DNA from 2 places in the Alicyclobacillus sp. TC genome. Region 1 is predicted to be linked to the other one. Evidence: riboswitches for the same ligand, from Rfam matches in the RefSeq annotation. Region 1 holds a riboswitch; the other holds the start of a gene.
What was found. Region 1 has a riboswitch for ZMP and ZTP ahead of serA (phosphoglycerate dehydrogenase). Riboswitches for the same ligand answer to the same signal wherever they lie in the genome.
Positions count from the first base shown of each region.

Region 2: it holds a riboswitch for ZMP and ZTP, as region 1 does, so the genes downstream of both, FY534_RS11960 (bifunctional 5,10-methylenetetrahydrofolate dehydrogenase/5,10-methenyltetrahydrofolate cyclohydrolase) here and serA (phosphoglycerate dehydrogenase) in region 1, are expected to answer to the same signal.

Region 1 is NZ_CP044434.1:1,951,328-1,954,739, reverse strand. It holds gene FY534_RS09690 (helical membrane plugin domain-containing protein) at 1-106, shown strand, start outside; gene fdhD (formate dehydrogenase accessory sulfurtransferase FdhD) at 109-942, shown strand; ZMP/ZTP riboswitch at 1,012-1,091, shown strand; gene serA (phosphoglycerate dehydrogenase) at 1,165-2,748, shown strand; gene serC (3-phosphoserine/phosphohydroxythreonine transaminase) at 2,762-3,412, shown strand, end outside.
Region 2 is NZ_CP044434.1:2,421,236-2,424,647, forward strand. It holds gene FY534_RS11950 (NAD(P)-dependent oxidoreductase) at 1-555, opposite strand, end outside; gene FY534_RS11955 (HNH endonuclease) at 746-1,306, shown strand; ZMP/ZTP riboswitch at 1,375-1,462, shown strand; gene FY534_RS11960 (bifunctional 5,10-methylenetetrahydrofolate dehydrogenase/5,10-methenyltetrahydrofolate cyclohydrolase) at 1,538-2,404, shown strand; gene pyk (pyruvate kinase) at 2,458-3,412, opposite strand, start outside.

The DNA.
Region 1 (3,412 bases):
ATTGCTTCGTATGATGAAAGATCCAGATGTAAGTGCAGCGCTACAAAGTGGATTTGCCTTTTTGAAGGGAATGGGGCAGGCTTTGCGGAAAACGGATGGTCAATAACCATGCTGGATAAAGTAGCACAACGAGGCGAGGGAAGGCAACGCCGTGCTCCTTTGCAAGCCAAAACAGTTATTCAACGTTATCATGAAGGACAGTGGACGGTTATTGAAGATTCGGTAGCTAACGAATTTGTTCTAACGATTGAAGTGGACCGTCAGGAATTTGCTACTGTCGTCTGTACGCCAGATTGCCTGGAGGATTTTGTTATAGGCTTTCTGGCGTCAGAGGGTGTGATACGTCAAGCTTCAGATGTGGATAATCTGGAAGTGAGCCTCTATCGTGGGATGGCTTGGGTACATTTGAAAGAGAAATTTCAGATGCGTCCAGAAGTTTATCGGAAACGCTACATTACTTCCTGTTGTGGGAAAAGCAGACAATCATTTTATTTTTTTAATGATGCCCAGACGGCTCATAAAATTGAAGATTCAACACGTTTAAGTGCGGGCGATATTTTGAATGTCATGGCTAAAATGGACGAGGAATCTTTTTTGTTTAAGCAAACGGGCGGTGTGCATATGGCCTTTCTAGAAATTCCAGGTCAGTGTTTCATCGCGCGTTCAGATATTGGTCGTCACAACGCTCTTGATAAAGTCTTTGGATATCTTTTACGTTGTGGATTGTCTACAATTGGTGCCAGAATGGCATTCAGTGGACGTATTTCATCAGAAGTATTATTGAAAGTATCAAAAATGGGTGTTGGCGTTGTCATATCTCACAGTGCGCCAACCCAATTGGCATTAGATTTAGCGCGTGATTTGAATATTACCGTCATAGGATTTGTCAGAAATTCATCATTTAATGTCTATACACATGATTGGAGGGTGCAGATGTCTTGACGCTGCGCCATTTCTTGTCTATATTCTGAATTAAATATCAATACAGATAGGCAATCGAAAAGTATATTGTAACCTTCGCATAACTGGCGGAAGTGGGATTACCACAAGGGAGTGCGAAAGGATGTATGCCGGCCGCCTGGGCGCCTCTTGTTCAAGAGTCTGTTCAGGTGGCCTTTGCTTTACCCTTCAGCAGATAACCTAAAGAGAGTGGAGAGTGGACCCATGAAAGTTCTCGTTACAGACGGCATTTCTGAGCTTGGAGTAGAAAAATTGCAGTCTTTCCCTAATATAGAAGTCATAGTCCGTCCGGAATTGACTCCAGATGAATTGCTTGAAGAAATTGCAGATGTAGACGCCTTGCTGTTACGTTCTCAATCTAAAATTACAGAAAAAGTCCTGCAAGCTGCAGTTCAATTAAAAGTGATTGGAAGAGCTGGTGTTGGAGTCGATAATATTGACGTCACAGCCGCTACTCGTCGAGGAATCGTTGTGTTGAATGCCCCTGATGGCAATACCATTTCAGCTGCCGAACATACTTTTGCCATGTTGATTTCCCTTTCTCGCCATATTCCCCAAGCTGATGCTTCTATTCGCAGCGGCCGCTGGGACAGAAAAAAATTTATTGGCGTTGAATTGGCTGGAAAAACGCTTGCTGTTCTTGGCATGGGACGTATTGGTTCAGAAGTTGCCAAACGAGCCCTTGCTTTTCAAATGCGAGTCATAGGATACGATCCGTTTCTTACCCAGGAAAGGGCCAAAGTGTTGGGAGTGGAAGCGAAACCGCTCGAAGAGGCCATTGCAGAGGCGGATTTTATTACGGTTCATACGCCACTTACGAAAGAAACTCATCATTTGTTAAACGAAGCGGCTTTTTATCGAATGAAGCGAGGAGTTCGTATTGTGAATTGTGCACGAGGCGGAATTATTGATGAACAAGCGTTATTGCGAGCTATAGAAGAAGGTATTGTAGCCGGAGCCGCCCTCGATGTATTTGAAAGAGAGCCTCTGGATGCGCATCATCCTTTGTTATCGCGATCGGACGTAGTCTTGACACCTCATCTTGGAGCCTCGACAGTAGAAGCTCAAGTTAATGTGGCCATTGATGTTGCAGAAGAGGTTGGACGTGTGTTGTCAGGGTTGCCTTTTCGAAATGCTGTCAATTTACCTTCATTGACAGCGGAGCAAAACAGAGAACTGTCACCTTATCTCGAATTGGCAGAAAAGATTGGTCTCTTTGCCACACAGTTGGTTCCTGAAGCGCCTCAATCTATTGAAATAACGTACAGTGGTGGACTTGCTCAATTAGATGTGTCATTTCTAACACGAACTCTCCTAAAAGGTCTTTTGGCTTACCATTACCAAGATGAAGTAAATTATGTCAACGCTCCAATAGTTGCTGAACAATTGCACATTCAAGTTCGTGATGTCCGTGAACCGAAGAGTAAGGTGTTCCAAAACCTCATCTCGCTGCAACTGTATTTTTCGGGTGCTCAAATCAAAGTCGCGGGAACTTTATATAACGGTTTTGGGCCTCGTATTGTCGAAGTGGATGGTTACGCAGTAGATGCGCCAGTAGAAGGCAATATGGTGTTTACGCGTCATGTTGATCAACCGGGTATGATTGGAAAAATGGGTACTCTATTGGGCGACGTTGGCATTAATATTGCCGGTATGCAAGTTGGCCGACGTGAGAGTGGTGGAGAAGCTATCATGATTCTTAGTGTAGACAAAGTTGTTCCAGATTCTGTGATCCAACAGATCGGTTCTGTCAGTGGTGTTCGGGTAGCGCGTGCTATTCAACTTTGAGGGGGAATGCAGAATGAAAAGAGTGGATAATTTTGGAGCTGGCCCTGGCGCGCTGCCTACAGCAGTCCTCGAAAAAGCGAGAGACGAACTATTATCATATCAAAATAAAGGTATCTCCGTTCTAGAGATGTCTCATCGCAGTGAAATGTTTGATGAAATTCATCTTTCTGCCAAAAACCGATTACGTCGACTCATGAATATTCCAGAGGAGTATGAAATCCTCTTTTTACAAGGTGGCGCTAGCTTACAGTTTAGTATGATTCCCATGAACTTTTTGCAGAAAGGTCAAACGGCTGCATATGTTTTGACAGGAAGTTGGTCTGAGAAAGCATTGGCAGAGGCAAAAAAACTAGGAGAGACACGTATTGCGGCGAGTAGCAAGGAGGATGGCTATCGCAGTATTCCTGCAATGAACGCGATATACAGTGAAAGCAATGATGCCTATTTGCACATCACGACAAATAATACGATTTATGGAACGCAATGGCATGTTCTTCCTAGTCATTTGGACAGTCCTCTCATTGCTGACGTGTCCAGCGATATACTGTCTCGTCCGCTGGACGTTCAATCTTTTTCTCTTTTATATGCAGGTGCTCAAAAGAATCTTGGCCCCTCTGGTTTAACAGTAGTGATTGTCAAAAAGTCTTGGGCTGAGCAAGCGAGC
Region 2 (3,412 bases), 470 kb from region 1:
AGAGATTCCTTGCATCGTCAAGGCAAGAAGTAGATTGACAACCAATTTTGCTTTGGCGCCGTTACCGCCAGGTCCGAAATAAAATTGCGCCTGACTCATAGCCGCCAGAATCGGACGCGTGATTTCATACGTTTCCAACGGACCGCCTGCCAAGACGAGTAACTTCGCTTCTTTGGCTGCACCTGCACTTCCTGAAACGGGGGCATCCAGCATCGCAATGCCTAATTGGTTCATATGTTTCTGCACTTCCAGAGCTGTTCCCGGCGAAACGGTACTCATATCAATAGCCACAAAAGAATGTTTCGCGTTCTCGGCCACACCACCATTTCCTAAATAGACTTCTCGTACGGCGCTGTCATCAGAAAGCATGCTGATAACTACATCTTGGTTACGTACGGCTTCAGCTATATTCTGAGCCTGTTTTCCGCCCATTTGCAGCAAGGGTTGAACTTTTTCAGGAGATCGATTATATGCTGTAACACTATATCCTGCACGTAGCAAGTTTTCCGCCATGGGCAAGCCCATAGTTCCTGTGCCGAGAAATCCAATTCTCATTATTTTCCACCCACCATAGAGATTGATGTTCACCACTCTCATCAGTATAGCTCTTTTCAGCTTCTTACCAAGCGCACAGTGAGCCAGTCGCATTACGAATCAAAATTTGTCACAATAGAATTCAGAGAACTTACGGAATCGATGATTTGATGACAAAATCCTTGAACTTTCTAGTCAGTGAGGTGAGCATGTGGGCAGAAAACGTCATGCAGAGGGGAGATGTCCTCGTTGCAACGGATTATTTACCATATCCAGTATGGAGAGTCATAACGGGGCCTGCCCTCATTGCGGACACCAACTGAACGAGGGTAGCGTGGTACGTGTATTAGATGGTTCGGGTGCCCTGCTCACTCCCTGTACCAAAGAGCGAGCACAGGAAGAAGTACGCTACGGAAATGCGTTTTGGGTCAATGAAAGAACAATTCGCCTGCGTTTTTCCGCTATGAGCAAAAAGAAATATCGAGAAACGGTTCTGCGCCGCGACAGTGGCCGTTGCGTATGGTGCGGAGCACCTGCCACAACAATGGATCACATCATTCCTGAGTCTAAAGGTGGGCGATTTCATCCCAAAAATTTGATGTGTGCCTGTTTAGCGTGCAACCAAGAGAGAAAAAATATGGACATTCCAGAATTTCTGGCTCATTGTGAGGCTACTGGGCAAACCGTTCGGCGCAAACATATTCTCGCACTTTATCGAGAGGCAGTTAGGTTTCAATATCATGGTGAAAATTCAAACGAACGTAACAGATAGAAGTTGACAAACAGTTGCACGAAAGTACTCCATCGCGTTAGACTTACACTGTTACAGTGAATGAAACAGGCTGCGCGCAGAACTGGCGGATAACGTGGAAAACCACGGGGGACTGCGCACGATTGCTGCCTTTTGCCGACCGCCTGGGCAACGTCTCGAAAAACAAAGACGGCGCCCAGACGGTTTTTTTTCGTCATTGGGACAGCCTATGCAAAGGAGGTTGATGATCTCATGGCCCACTTGCTCTATGGCAAACCAGTGGCAGATCAAATGAAGCAACAAATTAGAGAGCAGGTGAATTCCCTCTCTCATCGACATATACAGGTAAAAATGGTGGCTGCTTTAGTCGAAGGAGACGCCGCATCTCTCTGTTACGCTCGTTCTAAAGTCCGCATGGCAGAGAAGCTCGGCATTGAATGCATGTTGCATATCTTTCCCGCACGCGTTACGGAACAACGCGTCATAGAACAGATTCATGCATGGAATCAAGATCATACCATTCATGGCATTATTCTTGAGTTACCGCTCCCTCATCATTTAGAATCATGGAGAATTTTACAGGAGATCGATCCGTTTAAGGATATTGACGGTTTGACAGAAAAAAACGCACTAGCCAATATGCTCGGTACACCAGGGATTTACCCAGCTACTCCTCTCGCTTGTTTGAAAATGCTCGATCATTACGGGGTTCCATTGCGTAAACGAAACGTTACGTTAGTTGGATGTGGGAGAACGGTCGGTATGCCTCTTTTACATCAACTCATTCGCCGAGGAGCTACTGTAACCGCTTGTCATGCAGAAACACGAGATATTGGCGAGCACTTGCAACGCGCTGAAATTGCCTTTGTTGCAGTCGGGAAGGCAGGTCTAATTCAGCCCGAAATGTGTCATCCAGGACTTATTATCATTGATGCAGGTATCAATCAGGATAAAAACGGGCAAATCGCAGGCGATACCGCGCCGGAAGTGGCAGAAGTGGTTCATGCCCTCACTCCCACTCCCGGAGGAGTAGGCAGCGTAACTACAATGCAAATATTCGCGAATTTATTAGAAGCTGTTGAGTATCAATATTCGTTGATGGTACATCCTACTTCATGAGGATGGCCAAGCGCCATCCTCATGATTTTTATTTACCCATCCGCTGAACTATTTTACAGCACTTGCGCTCGACCACGATAAATCAAACCTCGAACCGGATCGACCGTAACCAATGCACCATCTTCCACACGCTCCGTGGCTTCCGAAGCTCCGACTACTACTGGCTTGCCGAGGGATATGGCCACAACTGCAGCGTGAGAAGTCAATCCACCTTCTTCAACAATCATTCCTCCAGCTCTCTCAATCGCAGGCATAATGTCAGCATCGGTGCAATTCGTGACAAGAATATCCCCTTCTTGAACACGTTCCAGAATATCTTGATTTTTCTTAGACACTACTGCACGTCCACTCACAGCATGTTGTCCAATTCCCTTACCACGAACTAAAATTTCTCCTATAGTGTGCACTTTTAGTAAATTGGTGGTTCCACGGATACCGACGGGAACACCTGCCAGAATAATCACCATATCTCCATGCTGCACATAACCTGCATCGAGAGCACCTTCTACTGCGGTTTCCAGTACATCGTCTGTCGTGGAAGCCATAGGTACCACAACTGGACAGACACCCCAGGAAAGCATTAAACGACGTGCCACCCTCGCATCCGGAGTTGCAGCTACAATGGTCTTAAGCGGACGATGTTTGGCAATATGTCGCGCTGTATGTCCGGAAGTCGTTGCGGTGACAATAGCAGCCACATCCAATTCGGAAGCCATTTCTTTAGCCGCATGAGAAATCGCATCCGGCACCTTCCGTTCAACTTCCGTATGATGATGATAGACCACTTCACGCTTTAAAATGGCCTCTTCAGCACGCTCAGCAATCTGCGCCATGGTTTGCACCGATTCCAGGGGATAGCGGCCTGCAGCCGTTTCGCCCGAGAGCATGATAGCATCTGTGCCATCCAAAATAGCGTTGGCCACATCGCTGGCTTCCGCACGAGTTGGACGAGGATTACGCTGCATCGAATCGAGCATTTGCGTTGCAGTGATAACAGGTTTTCCCCAC